Regions from separate parts of the Candidatus Clostridium radicumherbarum genome, predicted to be linked through region 2. Evidence: riboswitches for the same ligand, from Rfam matches in the RefSeq annotation. Region 2 holds a riboswitch; the other holds the start of a gene.

Region 1 (8,993 bases), on a different contig from region 2:
CAGCCTTAAAGCAGATGACATAAAACAATTTATTTTAAACAATGGTATTAGAGATTTTGGAGGCTTAAATAAAAGGAGAGTAGATGTTATAGATTATGCTGAAAAGTATTGCGGAGCAGCAAGCGAAGAAAGATATGGCTTTAAATATAATAATAAATATAGAGACTTTAATTCTTTAGGGGGAGATTGTGCTAATTTCGCATCTCAGATGTTATTTGAGGGTGGGAAATTCAAGAAAAATGGTGCTTGGAATTATGAAAGGGGCACAGGTTCAAGGGCCTGGCTTAATGCAGATGGCTTTAAAAGTTACATGCTTTACAGCGGAAGAGCCTCACTTATAGCTTATGGAAGTTATGAAAAGGTGGTTAAAGCATCCTATAAACTTCTGCCAGGGGATTTTATTGCTTATGAAAAAAAGGGCGATATTACACATATTTCAGTTGTAACAGGTGCTGATTCCAAAGGATATTCCTTAGTAAGCTGCCATAATACAGATAGAAACAAAGTGCCTTGGGACTTAGGTTGGAGCGATAAAAACATAAAATTTTGGCTGGTAAGAGTACATTATTAGGAGGATTTTCAAAATGATAAGCAGCATTAAAAAGAGCTTTAGCTTTTGTCTAATAATAATTTTGTTTTTGAATTTAAAGATTCCTATTAAAGCCTTAGGAGATAAAAATAATATTGTCATTAAGCAGGATCTATTATGTTTGACACTTGCCTACCCTGAGTACATTACTGGTTTTGAAGTAAAAGAAAATGGGATAATCTATATAAATATGAAATCAGGAAAAAAGATATTATATGATGATAAAAAAACAAAGTCAATTGAAGAAAAAATTAACAATGCTGATTTGCAAGATACTTTGGAACAACTCTATCCATTAGATTTTCCCACTGGGCTAATGGAAAAGAATTATGATCCTGGAAGGTTTAGAAATTATGAGCTTCTCAAAGAAGTTTATGGAAGTACAAAAAGCTCAGTTGAAGCTAATCTTAAAAAAGCCAATATTGGTTATGCTTTTCTACAATTTAATGGAAATAATAATGCAGCAAAGGAATTAAGTGCTGCTGTACGGGAAGCTCAGTCATTGGGAAAGGACAATATAAGAAGAGCACTATATCCAACATGCGGCACCTTTAATTATAGAAATATAGCTGGAACAAATAGGCTAAGTCCACATGCCTTTGGAATTGCAATAGACCTTGCCAGCAGCAAGTACGATTACTGGAAATGGGCATCTATCAAGGAGGGTGAAAAAAGACTTTTAACCTATCCAAAGGAATTAGTAAGTATTTTTGAAAATCATAATTTTATTTGGGGTGGTAAATGGAATCATTTCGATATTCTTCATTTTGAATATAGGCCCGAAGTTATTTTAAAGGCAAGATATTTCAGTAAGAATATTGGGGATAATGATGTTTGGTACAAGGGAATTCCTTTAGATAATTTACGGATTAAAGAAGTAATTGAAAATATAAATAAGGTACTATAACAAATAGATTGTTAATTTATTAATTAAATTGACACAATATTCCTAATAGTATATATTTAAATTATAAATATTAAAAATTTAATATTAATATATCAGATGATATTAGCGGGAGATATCTATCAGAGATAGCCGAAGAAGAAATAAACTAATTGCCGATTGGTTTAGAAGCTTTCAGGCAAAACAACCGTTAATGGATGGAACTCTGGAAAGTTCAGAAATGGCACCGAAGAAGAAAAATACTCTTAGGGTATTAAAACTTTCAGGTAAATATACAGAGAGATATGAAGGCTTGCAGCATTGCTTTGCCATCATATCTCTTTTTATTTTAATTAATAAAGCAAATAAATACATAATTGAAGGGAGAATGCGTTATGGAAAACCTTAAAAAAACAGCGCTGTATAATGCACATGAAAAGTATGGAGGAAAACTAATAGAGTTTGCCGGCTGGTGTCTTCCAGTTCAATATGAAGGGATTATTGAGGAACATGAAGCAGTAAGAAACAAAGCTGGTTTATTTGATGTATCTCATATGGGAGAGGTTGAAGTAAAAGGAAAAGAAGCCTTTGACTTTGTTCAAAATCTAGTAACTAATGATATAAGTGTTTTAAATGAAAATCAAGTTATTTACTCCTTTATGTGCTATGAGAATGGCGGTGTAGTTGATGACCTATTAGTTTACAAGTTTAACAATGAAAACTACCTACTAGTAGTAAATGCTAGTAACGTAGATAAAGATTATGAATGGATGCTTCAAAATAAAGGCAAGTTTCAGGTAGAAATTATAAATGTTTCAAATGAAGTTTCTGAAGTTGCGCTGCAGGGTCCTAAGGCTCAAGAAATACTTCAAAATTTAACAACTGAAAACTTAGATGATATAAAGTTTTTCTATTGTAAAAAAGATGTATCAATAGCAGGTATTAAATGCTTAGTTTCAAGAACAGGATATACTGGTGAGGATGGATTCGAAATATATACAGAGAATAAAAATATAGAAACTATTTGGGAAAGTCTTCTTGAGACTGGAAAGGTTTACGGGCTGGTACCAGCGGGGCTTGGCTGCAGAGACACCTTAAGATTCGAAGCAACACTGCCACTATATGGTAATGAAATTACAAAAGATATTACACCACTTGAAGCAGGCCTGGGCTTTTTTGTTAAGTTAAACAAAGAAAACTTCATAGGTAAAGAGGCTTTAGCTAAACAAAAGGAAGAAGGGCTTAAGAGAAAGCTGGTTGGGTTCGAAATGAAGGACAGAGGAATTCCAAGACATGGCTATGAAGTTTTTGCTGAAGGAAAAAATATTGGATTTGTGACTACTGGGTATTTTTCACCAACTTTGAAGAAAAATATTGGACTTGCGCTTATTGAATCAAATTACACAGAATTAGGAACTGAAATAAATGTACAAGTAAGAAATAAATCATTAAAGGCAGAAGTTATAAGCAAGAAGTTTTATACAAAAAATTACAAAAAATAAAGGCCGTTAAAGTCCTAGATGGACTACACCGTGCCGCATAAACTAGTAAGTATTAATAATGAGGAGGAAATTAAAATGAAAGTATTAAAAGAATTATTGTACACAAAGGAACATGAATGGGTAAGAGTTGAAGGAGAAAAGGCTTATATCGGAATTACAGATTTTGCTCAGCATGCATTAGGAAGCATCGTTTATGTGGAATTACCAGAAGTAGACAGTGAAATTAGTGAAGGTGACACCTTTGGAACAATTGAGTCAGTTAAAGCAGCTTCAGATGTATTTATGCCAATTGACGGGAAAATACTTGAAGTAAACGAAGCAATTGTAGACAATCCAGAATTAGTGAATGAAGATGCTTTTGAAAATTGGATGGTATGTGCTGAAATATTAAATAATAGTCAACTTCAAGGACTTATGAATGCTGATTCCTATGAAAAATTATGTAATGAGGAGGCTTAATAATGTTTCCATATATACCTAACAGTAGTTTAGATGAGGAAAAGATGCTTGACAGCTTAGGTATGAACTCATTAGAAGATCTTTTTAAGGATATTCCAGAAGATTTAAGATTAAAAAGAAAACTTAATCTAAATGAGCCCATGTCTGAGCTTGAGGTTAGTAAAAAAGTTAAGGCACTTGCAAGTAAAAATCTTGACAGTGAGGACTTAGTATGCTTTTTAGGTGCTGGTTCCTACGATCATTATATTCCATCAGTTGTTAAGCACATTACTTCAAGATCAGAGTTTTATACTGCATATACACCTTATCAGCCGGAGATAAGCCAGGGTACCCTTCAGGCTATTTTTGAATATCAGACTATGATTGCCGAATTAACTGGAATGGACGTAGCAAATGCATCTATGTATGATGGAGCAACTGCCTGCGCAGAAGCTGCAATGATGGCCTCAGAAAATACAAAACGTAAAACAGTATTAGTATCTAAAGCCGTACATCCTGAAATTAGAAAAGTATTAAAAACCTATATGAGATTTCATGGTGATGAGCTAGTAGAAATAGAAACAAAAGATGGGGAAACTGATATTGAAAGTCTTAAAGCTAATTTAAACAATAATTCTGCAGCTGTTATAGTCCAAAATCCTAATTTCTTTGGAGTAATAGAAGACTTAACAGAAGTGGAAAAAGTAACTCATGGAAATAAATCCTTACTAATAATGAATGTAGATCCAATTTCACTTTCAGTATTAAAGACTCCTGGAGAAATTGGTGCAGATATTGTTGTAGGAGATGGGCAAGCATTAGGAAATCCAATGAATTTTGGAGGACCATATCTAGGCTTTATGGCAACTACTACGAAACAAATGAGAAAAATGCCTGGTAGAATAGTTGGTGAAACAGAAGATATAGACGGTAAGAGAGCCTTTGTGCTTACACTGCAGGCAAGAGAACAGCATATAAGAAGAGAAAAAGCTACTTCAAATATCTGCTCTAATCAATCCTTAAATGCCTTAGCTGCAGCTGTTTATCTTTCAGTTATGGGAAAAGAGGGCTTAAGAGAAGTTGCAGAAACAAGCATGAAGAAAGCACACTATGCCTATAATGAATTAATTAAAACAGGTAGATATAAGAAAGCCTTTAATAAGCCATTTTTCAAGGAATTTGCTATAACAGGAACTGCAAATCCAGAGGTTCTAAATGATAAACTTCTAGGTGAGGGTATTCTTGGCGGATATTCACTTGATAAGGATTATGAGGAGTTAAAAAATTCTATTTTATTATGTGTAACTGAAAAGAGAACAAAAGAAGAAATAGATATGCTGGTTAATTTAATGGTAAATGTAGATGAAGATAAGGAGGGTAAGAGGTAAGCATGAAAGAGTATACTAAACTTATATTTGAAGTTTCAAAGAAAGGCAGAAAGGCCTATTCTCTTCCAAAATGCGATGTACCTGACTCTAATTTGGAAGAACTAGTTCCAAAGAATCTCCTTAGAGAAAAAGAATATATATTACCTGAGGTAAGTGAAGTAGATGTTATAAGGCATTATACCTTATTATCTAATAAAAATTATGGTGTGGATTCAGGTTTTTATCCACTTGGTTCCTGCACTATGAAGTATAATCCTAAAATAAATGAAGATATGGCTTCAAATCCTCACTTTACCGAGGTTCATCCTTATCAAGCTGAAAATACAGTGCAAGGTAATCTTGAACTTATGTATGATCTTAGTAAAATGCTAGGTGAAATTGTTGGTATGGATGGGTTCACTCTTCAGCCAGCAGCAGGTGCTCATGGAGAGCTAACGGGGCTTATGATAATTAAAGCTTATCATGAGGCTAGGGGAGACTATGCTAGGAAAAAGATAATAGTACCTGATTCAGCCCATGGAACTAATCCTGCCAGTGCTTCAGTAGCTAATTTTGAAGTAGTTGAAATAAAATCTGATGAAAAAGGAGCAGTGGATTTAGAAAACTTAAAAGCAGTTTTAGGAAACGATATAGCTGGTTTAATGCTTACAAATCCAAGCACATTAGGTCTATTTGAAGAAAATATAAGTGAAATAGCAAAACTTGTTCATGAAGCTGGCGGACTGCTATATTATGATGGAGCAAACACTAATGCTATTATGGGAATAACAAGACCTGGAGATATGGGCTTTGATGTAGTACATTTAAACCTTCATAAGACCTTTTCAACTCCCCATGGAGGCGGTGGTCCTGGAAGCGGTCCTGTAGGAGTAAAGAAAGAACTTATTCCTTTTCTTCCAACTCCTGTAATAGAAAAGCAGGATAATAAATTTGTTTTAAACTATGATAAGCCACTGTCTATAGGAAGAGTAAAGGGTTTTTATGGAAATTTTGGCATTTTAGTTAGAGCATATACCTATATATTAACTATGGGAAATGATGGCCTTAAAAAGGCAAGTGAAATGGCAGTTTTAAATGCAAATTATACCAAGGAAAAACTTAAGGACTATTATATGACTCTTGATAAAGTATGTAAGCATGAGTGTGTACTCGGAGGACTTAAGATACAAGAAAATGGTGTTACAACCTTAGATGTTGCAAAGAGGCTTATAGATTACGGTTATCATCCACCTACAATTTATTTCCCTCTAATAGTTGATAGCGCACTAATGATAGAACCAACTGAAACTGAAAGCCTTGAAACCTTAGACGGATTCGTGGATGCAATGATTGCTATAGCTAAGGAGGCTAAAGAAAAGCCAGAGCTTCTTAAAGAAGCTCCACACAACACTGTTGTAAGGAGATTAGATGAAGTAAAGGCCGCAAGAACTCCAATTTTAAGATGGAAGGTATAACTATGGAAAAAGATATTGTCGTAATAGGTGGAGGTCCTGGAGGATATGTAGCTGCCATTAGAGCAGCTCAGCTTGGTGCAAAGGTTTGTTTAATTGAGATGGATAAACTAGGTGGTACATGCCTCAATAGAGGCTGTATACCTACTAAAGCACTTTATAGAAATGCTGAGCTTTTAAATACTTTAAAGCACATAGATGAATTTGGCATTAATGTAGAAGCCTTAACTGTAGATGTTGCTAAAATACATCTTAGAAAACAAGGGGTAATTGATCAATTGGTTGGCGGAGTAGACCAGCTTTTAAAGGCGAATAATGTGTTAGTTTTAAATGGCAAGGCAGAGTTTAAACATAAAAATACTATTAAAGTTTACTTAAAAGATAAAAGCACCGAAGAAATAACTGCAAAAAATATAATAATTGCAACAGGTTCAGCACCTTCCATCCCTCCAATTGAAGGTGCTGATAGTGAAGGAATATATACAAGTGAAAATATTTTAAATTTTGAAAGCATACCTAAAACTCTAGCTATTATAGGCGGAGGAGTAATAGGTATGGAAATTGCTTGTATATTTAATTCCCTAGGTACCAAAGTTACAGTTCTTGAATTTTTGCCTAATATCATTGCCCAAGTTGATGGGGATATTACAAAACGACTTACCGTTTCATTAAAGAAAAAAGGAATAGAGATAAATACAGGAACTAAAGTAAATAAAATTGAAAGACAAGAAGATGGCTATGTGGTTTTTGGTGAAGGTAAAAAGGGAGAAATTAAAGTGGAAGCTGAAAAACTGCTTATTTCTGCTGGAAGATCACCAATGACTCAGGGCCTAAATTTAGAAGCAGTAGGAGTAGATTTTGATAGAAAAGGCATTAAAGTTGATTCTAATTATGAAACAAATGTGAAAGGAATATATGCCATTGGAGACGTAAATGGGAAAGTAATGCTTGCCCATGCAGCCTCACATCAAGGTATGTTTGCAGCAGAAAAGATCTTAGGCTTTTCTGAAGAAGTGCCAAGTGATATAATACCTAGCTGCATTTTCGTCTTTCCTGAAATAGCAACTGTAGGCATTACCGAGGAAGAAGCAAAGGCTAAGGGGCTTACATACAAAACAAGTAAATTTATGTTTGGAGCAAATGGAAAAGCTCTTGCTTTAGGTGAAGGTGAAGGTTTTGTTAAAGTCATAGCTAGTGAGGATAAAATCATTGGAGTTCATATAATGGGACCACATGCCTCTGATATTATTCATGAAGGTACCTTAGCAATTGCAAATAATATCAGTTTAAAGGAAATTAAAAGCACAGTGCATGCTCATCCAACTCTTTCAGAGGCGTTTTTAGAGGCTGCAATGGGGATAAATGGCGAAGCAATACATTTAATGCCAATGAAAAAGTAAGAATTAAATTTAATTTGTTATTTTTATAAAATTAAAGGAATAATAAGTGGTGAAAATTACGAATATTGTGGTAAAATAGCATTACGGGGGTGAAAGTAATGAATCTAGATAATGTTAAAAAAGTTGACCTAGAGATATTTAATGTAATTGAAAGTGAAATGGACAGACAGGAAAATAAGATAGAACTTATTGCATCTGAAAACTTTACCAGCAGTGCTGTAATGGAAGCTATGGGTTCACCGCTTACTAATAAGTATGCCGAAGGATATCCAGGAAAGAGATATTATGGCGGCTGTGAGTGTGTAGATGTAGCTGAAAATATAGCAAGAGATAGAATGTGCAAGCTTTTTGAAGCTGAACATGCCAACGTGCAGCCTCATTCTGGCTCACAGGCTAACATGGGAGTATATATGTCTGTACTTGAACCTGGTGATAAGGTGCTTGGAATGAACTTATCACATGGTGGACATTTAACCCATGGAAGTCCAGTTAATTTTTCAGGAAAGCTTTATAAATTTATTTCCTACGGAGTAAATGAGCAGGGTGTAATAGATTATGAAGAATTAAGAAGAATTGCACTTGAGGAAAAGCCTAAAATGATAGTTTCTGGTGCAAGTGCTTATGCAAGAATAATCGATTTTAAAACTATAAGAGAAATCTGTGATGAAATTGGTGCATACATGATGGTAGATATGTCACATATAGCAGGTCTTATAGCTGCTGGAGTACATCCAAGTCCAGTACCCTATGCTGATTTTGTAACAACTACAACTCACAAAACTTTAAGAGGACCAAGAGGTGGAGCAATACTATGCAAGGAAGAGTATGCAAAGGCAGTAGATAAAGCTATATTCCCTGGAATTCAAGGCGGACCTCTAATGCACGTTATTGCAGCAAAAGCAGTTTGTTTTAAAGAGGCTATGTCTGATGAGTTTAAAGCTTATCAAAAGAAAGTTGTAGAAAATGCACATACCTTAGCTGAAGCTTTAACTTCTAGAGGCTTTAAGCTGGTTTCTGGAGGAACAGATAACCATTTAATGCTTGTAGACCTTAGAAATAAAGGGGTAACTGGTAAAGAGGCAGAGCATCTATTAGATGAAGTAGGAATAACTGTAAATAAGAACACTGTACCTTTTGAAATACAAAGTCCATTTGTTACTAGTGGAATAAGAATTGGTACTCCTGCAACTACAACAAGGGGTTTTGGAAAAGAGGAAATGGTAGAAATCGCAGACATAATTTCTTGGAGTATAGATAACAAGGATGGGGATTTAACACCAGCTAAAAATAAAGTTAAAGCTTTATGTGAAAAGTTTCCATTATACTAATTTATAACTATTAT
Region 2 (8,993 bases):
AATGGATAAGATTAAAATAGTTACTGATAGTACCTCAGATTTGCCATTAGATATTATAAATAAATATGACATAGAGGTACTCCCCCTTACAGTACATTTTGGAAAGGTCACTTATAGAGATGGAGTAGATATAAAACTCCCTGAATTTTTACAGAAAATAAAAACTTCTGATGTTTTTCCTACTACATCACAAATCAATCCTCAAAGCTTTTATGAATGTTATAAAAAATATTTAGAAGAAGGTTATAAAATACTATCAATACATATTTCATCTAAAATGAGTGGGACATACCAATCAGCATGTATTGCTAAAGATATGCTGCAAAGCGGGGATGTTTTTGTTATAGATAGTTTAAATGTTACTTCGGGCCTTGGTCTTTTAGTTTATAAAGCCTGTATTTTAAGAGAATTAAATTACTCCTTTGAGGAAATAAATAAAAAGCTTATGGAAATTATTCCTCATGTAAAAAGTGCGCTATCCTTTGAAAGCTTAGAAAACCTAGTTAAGGGAGGCCGGCTATCAAAGACAGCAGGAATGGTTGGCAGCATATTAGGCTTAAGATTAATTCTAGAGATAAAAGATGGGGAAATAGCTGTAATGGACAAGGTTAGAGGAAGCAAGAAAGCTAGCAAAACCATAGTAGATTATGTTGAGAAAAAAGGTATCAAGGACAATGAGCCTTCATTTTTACTGCAAGCTGATAATAAGGACGTCTATGAGGTTTTAAAGGAATACCAGGTATTAAATTGCAGGGAATTTGTTGAATGTGAAGTAGGATGTGTAGTTGGTACTCATTCAGGAAGTGGTGCAAGCGGTATTTTTTTCATTGAGAATTATTAATTCTGAAATATTATATTCAGCACTCATAAATTTTGAGAGAAATTAATTCAAAAAACTATAGCAATTTTATTATGTATATAATATAATAACATTAAGGAAATAATACCTATATAATATTGATGGATGAAACTTTCGAGAGATAATCATTTATGATAGCCGAAGGAATAAGCAGGAAAGCCTAAAACCTGTGAAGCTCTCAGGCAAAAGTATCGAAAGTGGACATATCTCTGGAAAGCTTGAACTATTTAAATTAGAAGTTCATCACCGAAGGAGTAAATCTCTCAGGTTAAAAGACAGAGTACAATGGCGTAAGGCTTTGTACTTTGTCTTTTTTGTTTTATGACTGTACAAGAATTATATTATATTTTTCTTGAAAACCTATACATAATTTGGAGAATAATGTATGATTGAATCAATTATTGTTGTAACCAATAATACTTTGGTAGAAGAAAATTTAGGAAATAAGTTTTCTGTAAATTTCATTAATGGAAGTGCTGTTGATGTTTTAATTAAGGCTAGAGACTACGTTCATAACAATCATAGGCTCCTGACACATCCTTTAATAAGCAGCATTAAACCAAATGAAATGCCTTTTAGAACGATTATAATATCTAAACAAAAGGAAAATAATATAGATATGGAATCCCTAGAGCTTATAGAGAATAGTATCAGTACTACTAATAAGTTCATGAAGGATTTTGGCATTCCTAATTGGAATGAGAGCATATTGAATGATTTCCAATTAATAGACTTTGATATTATATATAATGCCATTAATTAATTTTTAAAGGAGGTAAGTACATGGCACATATTTACGATACTATAATAATAGGCGGGGGACCTGGAGGTTTATCAGCAGGTCTTTATGCTGCAAGATCAAAAATGGATACTTTACTTATTGAAAGAGCAAAATTTGGAGGGCAGACTGCAACTACTGATGAACTTGAGAATTATCCAGGTTCTATAGAGGATTGTACTGGTCCATCTTTAATTGAAAGAATGAGAAAACAAGCAGAAGAGTTTGGTACTAAATTTGTTAAAGATGAAATAACTGAAGTTGATTTTTCAGGTAAAATCAAAAAGCTTATAGGTAAGAAAGAAACATATGAAGCTAAGACAATAATAATAGCAACAGGAGCATATCCTAGGCTTGCTGGGTTCGAAAACGAGTTAGAACTTAGAGGTAAAGGCGTATCTTATTGTGCAACTTGTGATGCTGACTTTTTCACAGAGCTGGATGTTGCTGTAGTAGGTGGTGGTGATTCTGCACTTACAGAATCTATTTATTTAACTAAGTTTGCAGAAAATGTAACAATCATTCATAGAAGAGACCAATTTAGAGGAGCAAAATCCATACAAGACAAAGTTTTTAACAATCCTAAAATAAATATTATTTATGATTCCGTAGTTGAAAAAGCTAATGGAGATGAGATATTAGAAGGGCTAGTACTTAAAAACGTTAAGACAGGGGAAGCTAGTGATTTAAAGGTCGATGGATGCTTTGTTTTTGTAGGATATCTACCAATTACAGAACTTTTCACAGGCAAAATAAATTTGGATGAAACAGGGTATATAATTACTGATGAAGAAATGAAAACTAATGTGCCTGGAGTATTTGCAGCAGGAGACGTTAGAAGAAAGTCCTTAAGACAGGTTATTACAGCTGCTGCAGATGGAGCAATAGCTGCAACTAATGCAGAGCATTATTTAGAAAATGAATTTAATGAAATTTAGGAGGTAAAAGAAAATGTTAGAATTAAACAAGGATAATTTTGAGACAGAGGTATTAAATTACACTGAGATGCCTGTATTTGTTGACTTTTGGGGAGATAAATGTGAAATCTGCAAGGAACTAATGCCTGGAGTACATGAATTAGAACATAAATATGGTGATAAAATAAAATTTTCTAGTCTTAATATAAGCAGTGCTAGAAGGCTTGCAATTGGCCAAAAGGTATTAGGACTTCCTACAATGATAATTTATAAAAATGGCGAAAAGGTCAGCACAATTACACCTGACAAAATAAGCAGTTTAGATGATGTAGAAAATTTTTTAAAGAGTGTTTATGAAACACTATAATTCATAAAAAAATGAACAATGAAAACATAACTGATTATACTTTCATTGTTCAAAATACATAAAAGATAATTTGTCAATTAACAAACAATCCAAAATCTACTACAATAATGAATTACAATTAATAAATTAAAATTATTAATTGTTAATTATAAATTTATTTTAATAAGGAGGTGACAGCTTTGCGTTTAGAACTTGGTAAAATTTATATAAAGGATCTTCAATTTGGAGCTGAAACTAAGGTGGAAAATGGAATTCTTTATGTAAATAAAGAAGAGTTATTAAATGAAGTTAGTGGAGATGATAGAATTAAATCTATTAACTTTGATATTGCAAAGCCTGGTGAGGAAACCAGAATTATACCTGTAAAAGATGTTATAGAACCTAGAGTTAAGACTCAAGGAAAGGGTGGAATATTTCCTGGCTTCATAAATAAGGTGGATACTGTTGGCTCAGGAAGAACTCATGTACTAAAAGGTGCTGCTGTTGTTACTACTGGTAAAATAGTAGGATTTCAGGAAGGTATAATTGACATGAGTGGTGAGGGTGCCAAATATACGCCATTTTCAAAGACGAACAACTTGGTTGTAATTTGCGAGCCCAAAGAGGGAGTACTCCAGCATGAACATGAAGAAGCAGTTAGAATTATAGGCTTTAAAGCTGCAACATACCTAGGAAAAGCAGGAAAAGATGTTGAACCTGATGAAGTAAAGGTATATGAAACTTTACCAATTCTTGAACAAGTGAAGATGTACCCTGAACTTCCAAAGGTAGTATATGTATACATGCTACAAACTCAAGGTTTATTACATGATACTTATGTATATGGAGTAGATGCAAAGAAAATTATTCCTACATTTATCTATCCAACAGAAGTATTTGACGGAGCTATTGTAAGTGGAAACTGTGTTTCTGCCTGCGATAAAAATCCAACTTATGTACACTTAAACCATCCTATTATAGAAGATCTTTATGAAAGGCATGGTAAGGATTATAATTTCCTAGGCTGCATAATTACTAATGAAAATGTTTATCTAGCTGATAAGCAAAGATCCTCAGATATGACAGCAAAATTAGTTGAATTTTTAGGAGCTGATGCTGTTATTATATCTGAAGAAGGTTTTGGTAACCCAGATGCAGACCTTGTTATGAACTGTAACAAGATAACAGAGAAAGGTATAAAGACAGTACTTGTAACTGATGAATATGCAGGAAGAGATGGAAGTTCCCAATCACTTGCAGATTCAACACCTAAAGGTGATGCAGTTGTAACTGGTGGTAATGCCAATGAAGTAATAACACTTCCTGCAATGAAGAAAGTTATAGGACACCCTGAAGCAGCTAATATAATAGCTGGAGGATATGTTGGAAGCTTAAGAGAAGATGGCACAATAAATGCTGAAATTCAAGTTATTACAGGAGCTACAAGTGAAGTAGGATTCAATTATCTTACTGCTAAAGGTTACTAATTATAGATTAAAAATTTTATTAATTGAAAGGATGGATATTATGTTAAAAGGCAAAAAAGTTATTGCTATAGGCGATAGAGACGGAATTCCAGGACCAGCAATAGAAGAATGTGTTAAATCAGCTGGAGCAGAGGTTATATTTGCATCAACAGAATGCTTTGTTTGAACAGCCGCAGGTGCAATGGATCTGGAGATCCAACAAAGAGTTAAAGATTTGACTGAAAAGCATGGCGCAGAAAATGTAGTAGTAGTTATCGGAGGCGCAGAAGCTGAGGCATCTGGACTATCTGCAGAAACAGTTGCTGCAGGAGATCCTACTTACGCAGGACCGCTAGCTGGTATTGCTTTAGGACTTGCAGTTTATCACGTTGTAGAACCAGAAATTAAAGAGGAATGTGATGCTGCTGTTTATGATGAACAATGCGGTATGATGGAAATGGTTCTTGACGTAGATGCTATAGTTAGTGAAGTTAAGAATGTTAGAGATCAATTTTCACAATATAAATAAATAAAAATACTCCGAAAGGGGGGAGCACACTTGATACGTGTTGTCCACTATATTAATCAATTTTACGCTGGTATAGGCGGAGAAGAAAAAGCTGATATAAAACCTGAGGTTAGAGAGGGCTTTATAGGACCAGGTATGGGACTTAATAGCCTATTAAAATCAAAGGGTGCAGAAATAGTTGCTACAGTAATTTGCGGAGATTCATATTTTAATGAAAATGTGGAAGCAGCAAAAACTGAAATAATTGAGATGATTAAAAAATTTAGCCCTGATATATTTATTGCAGGACCAGCTTTTAATGCTGGAAGATATGGAGTTGCTTGTGGAAATATTGCTGCAGCTGTAGAAGAAAACTTAAATATCCCTGCTTTAAGTGCAATGTATATTGAAAATCCTGGCGCAGATATGTATAAAAAACATATTTATATCGTTGAAACAAAAAATAGTGCTGTTGGGATGAGAGACGCACTTCCTAAGATAGCTAACCTAGCTATAAAGTTAGCTAATAAGGAAGAAATAGGCGCTCCAGCAGAAGAAAGTTACATTGAAAGAGGAATTAGAAAAAATTTCTTTGCTAAGGAAAGAGGCTCCAAAAGAGCGGTAGATATGCTTATAAAGAAATTAAGCAATGAAGCCTTTACTACAGAATTCAAAATGCCTGTATTTGACAGAGTAGAACCTAATCCTCCTGTAGCAGATATAACTAAAGCAAAAGTTGCAATAGTAACTTCTGGAGGTACAGTACCAAAGGGAAATCCAGATCATATTGAATCATCCAGTGCATCTAAATTCGGAAAATATGATATTGAAGGTGTATATGATTTAACTTCTGAGACCTATGAGACTGCACATGGCGGATATGATCCTACTTATGCAAATGCAGATAATGATAGAGTTTTACCAGTAGATGTATTAAGAGAATTTGAAAAAGAAGGCAAAATTGGCTCTCTTCATAGATATTTCTATAGTACAGTTGGTAATGGAACTGCAGTTGCTTCCTCAAAGAAATTTGGTGAACAAATTGCAAAAGAATTAATTGCAGATGGAGTTCAGGCAGTTATATTAACCTCCACCTGAGGAACTTGTACTCGTTGCGGTGCAACGCTTGTTAAAGAAATTGAAAGAGCAGGCCTTCCTGTAGTTCACATGTGTACAGTTGTTCCAATATCTCTTACAGTTGGGGCTAATAGAATAGTTCCTACTATAGCTATACCACATCCTCTAGGAAATCCAAATCTAGATAAAAAGGATGAGTATGAATTAAGAAAGAGATTAGTAGAGAAAGCTTTAGTAGCTCTGCAAACTCCAGTGGATGGACAAAAAGTTTTTGAAGACTAAAATATATTTATAGACTCAAGAAAGGAGAAGTGGAGAAATGAAAAAACATTCTCCAGCTTCTTCTTTTTTTCTTGGTAAAAGTCCTAAATGGATTTTTACGGGCAGTTTGCGAATGGAATGAGCAAGCTTAAACTGTCCAGTGGCGAAGCCAAAGTCCTAAATGGACTTTTAAGGGCAGCCTAGCCGCTTAGAAAGGTTGAGTACAGGTTGCCCAGTAAAAAAAAGGAGGAATAAAAATGAGCTTTCCAGTAATTAAAAAAGCATCCTATATATTAGTTAATACTCCAGACATGGTTATCCATAATGGAACTACTCAAACCTTAGAAAGAGAAACAAATCCTAATTCAGAATATTTACAGCAAATAAAAGGACATTTAAGAAATTTTGAAGATGTAGTAGCATATGCTCCTAATCAGACTTACATTGGAAATTTAACTCCGGAAGAATTAGCTAAAATGCCAAGACCTTGGCATAATGAAAAGCTTAATAGTGCTGATAGATATGGTAAATTTGGCGAAATCATGCCAGAAGATGAGTTTTATGGTTTAATAAAATTATCAGACGTTTTTGACTTAGTTAAATTAGAAAAGGATTTTACAGCTGAAGTTAAAGAAAAGTTTGTTAAGCATCCAGTTTTAAATAATAAGGCAGATGCACTTGGTGATGGTGAAGATAAAGAAGAAATTCAAAAACTTGTTGACTCACATATTGCTGATGGACTTTATATAGGAGAAAAATTAGTTGGTGCTATAAGACGTGCCCATGAATTTGATAAAAATCTTACATCACATATAATGCTGGAAAATTTATCAGTTAAGGCTTCAGGAGTGCTTGCATTAATGCACCTTGTTAAAGATTTAGATATGGATGTAAATGAAATAGAATATGTAATAGAGTGTTCCGAAGAAGCTATTGGAGATATGAATCAAAGAGGTGGAGGTAATATTGCCAAATCCATCGGAGAAATAGCTGGCTTAAAAGGAGCTACAGGAGCTGATATAAGAGGCTTCTGCGCAGGACCAACTCATGCTTTAATTACTGCTTCAGCACTAGTTAAATCAGGAATTTATAAGAATGTTGCCATTGTAGCAGGTGGAGCAACTGCTAAACTAGGTATGAATGGTAAAGACCATGTAAAGAAAAATCTTCCAGTATTAGAAGATTGCTTGGGAGGATTTGCCATTTTAATAACTGAAGATGATGGTGTAAATCCAATTCTAAGAACTGATATCATTGGAAGACATACTATTGGACATGGAGCTTCACCTCAGTCAGTGCTAGAAGCTTTAGTGCTAGAACCTCTTGATAATGCTGGATTAAAGATTACAGACATTAACAAATATGCACCAGAAATGCAGACTCCTGATATCACAGAACCTGCTGGAGCTGGAGATGTTCCTACTCAAAACTATAAAATGATTGGAGCACTTGCAGTTAAGAAAGGGCAGCTTGATAGAAAAGACTTACCTGGCTTCGTAATAGAACATGGATACCCAGGATTTGCACCTACTCAAGGGCATATTCCATCAGGTGTTCCTATAATAGGTCATGGAAGAGATCATATGCTTAAAGGCGAAATGGACAATTTCATGATTATAGGTAAAGGAAGCTTATTCCTTGGAAGGATGACAAACCTTTTTGATGGTGTATCAATAGTAGTTGAGAAGAATAAAGGTGCAAAAGTAGAAGCAAGTGGAGTTTCTAAGGAAGAAATAAAATCAATGGTTGCAGATGCAATGAAGGATTTTGCTGCCTTTTTAATGAGTAAATAGCATAGGCTTTCTATAATAATGAGGTGATGTGATGGATAAAATAGAGGCTAATAAAATCATAGCAGAAGTATTTAATGAAATATCTGAAGGTATAAAATCTGGCAGCTTTGGTAAAAAGGTGAGAATAGGATTAACTATTCTTGGCTCTGAGCATGGAACTGAAGAAATGATTAAGGCAGCCGAAATGTCTAGTAAAAAATACCCTGATTTTCAGGTGGTGCTAATTGGCACGAAGAACAGTTCCAGCCTAGAAACAGTTGAAGTACAAACAGCTGAAGAAGGCCACAAAATCATGGTGGAAATGCTTGACAAAGGACTTCTAGATGGATGTGTTACTCAGCATTTTGACTTTCCAATCGGAGTTTCAACTGTTGGTAAAGTTATAACTCCGGGTAGAGGCAGAGAAATGCTTATAGCAACTACTACTGGAACTTCCTCTGTAAACAGGGTGGAAGGAATGGCAATAAATGCAGTTTTAGGAATAGCTGCAGCCAAGGCAATGGGCATCCATAAGCCTACAGTTGGAATCTTAAACTTAGATGGAGCAAGAAAAGTAGAAAGGATATTAAAAGAAGTTAAAGATAAGGGTTATAATATTGAATTTGCTGATTCCTTAAGAGCAGATGGTGGCTCTGTTATGAGAGGCAATGATCTTCTAGCAGGTACACCGGACGTTATGGTTTGTGATTCTTTAACAGGAAATCTACTTATAAAACTATTTTCTTCATTTACAACAGGTGGAGATTACGAAACTGTTGGAGCAGGTTATGGACCGGGAGTAGGAGAAAGTTATAACAAACTGATAAATATTGTTTCAAGAGCTTCAGGAGCACCTTTAATTTGTGAAGCTTTAAAGTTTTGTGCAGAATGTGCAAAAAATAAAGTTTTAGAAATATCTGCTGACGAATTTAAAAAGGCTAATAAAGCTGGCTTAAAGGAGATAATAGCAAAGAATATTAAAGAAAAAACTAATGAAGCTGCTGATGAG

What was found. Region 2 has a riboswitch for glycine ahead of ACJDUH_RS05910 (GrdX family protein). Riboswitches for the same ligand answer to the same signal wherever they lie in the genome.
Region 1: another riboswitch for glycine. It lies ahead of gcvT (glycine cleavage system aminomethyltransferase GcvT); the one in region 2 lies ahead of ACJDUH_RS05910 (GrdX family protein).

The regions. Positions count from the first base shown of each region.
Region 1 covers NZ_JBJHZY010000004.1:346,799-355,791, reverse strand. The annotation lists gene ACJDUH_RS17640 (amidase domain-containing protein) at 1-571, shown strand, start outside; gene ACJDUH_RS17635 (M15 family metallopeptidase) at 585-1,496, shown strand; glycine riboswitch at 1,593-1,693, shown strand; glycine riboswitch at 1,697-1,773, shown strand; gene gcvT (glycine cleavage system aminomethyltransferase GcvT) at 1,868-2,974, shown strand; gene gcvH (glycine cleavage system protein GcvH) at 3,050-3,433, shown strand; gene gcvPA (aminomethyl-transferring glycine dehydrogenase subunit GcvPA) at 3,436-4,800, shown strand; gene gcvPB (aminomethyl-transferring glycine dehydrogenase subunit GcvPB) at 4,803-6,254, shown strand; gene lpdA (dihydrolipoyl dehydrogenase) at 6,257-7,651, shown strand; gene glyA (serine hydroxymethyltransferase) at 7,750-8,979, shown strand.
Region 2 covers NZ_JBJHZY010000001.1:1,247,368-1,256,360, forward strand. The annotation lists gene ACJDUH_RS05905 (DegV family protein) at 2-841, shown strand; glycine riboswitch at 965-1,063, shown strand; glycine riboswitch at 1,067-1,140, shown strand; gene ACJDUH_RS05910 (GrdX family protein) at 1,245-1,622, shown strand; gene trxB (thioredoxin-disulfide reductase) at 1,643-2,575, shown strand; gene ACJDUH_RS05920 (thioredoxin family protein) at 2,589-2,921, shown strand; gene ACJDUH_RS05925 (glycine/sarcosine/betaine reductase component B subunit) at 3,101-4,387, shown strand; gene grdA (glycine/sarcosine/betaine reductase complex selenoprotein A) at 4,428-4,895, shown strand; gene grdB (glycine reductase complex selenoprotein B) at 4,926-6,233, shown strand; gene grdC (glycine/sarcosine/betaine reductase complex component C subunit beta) at 6,470-8,005, shown strand; gene grdD (glycine/sarcosine/betaine reductase complex component C subunit alpha) at 8,037-8,993, shown strand, end outside.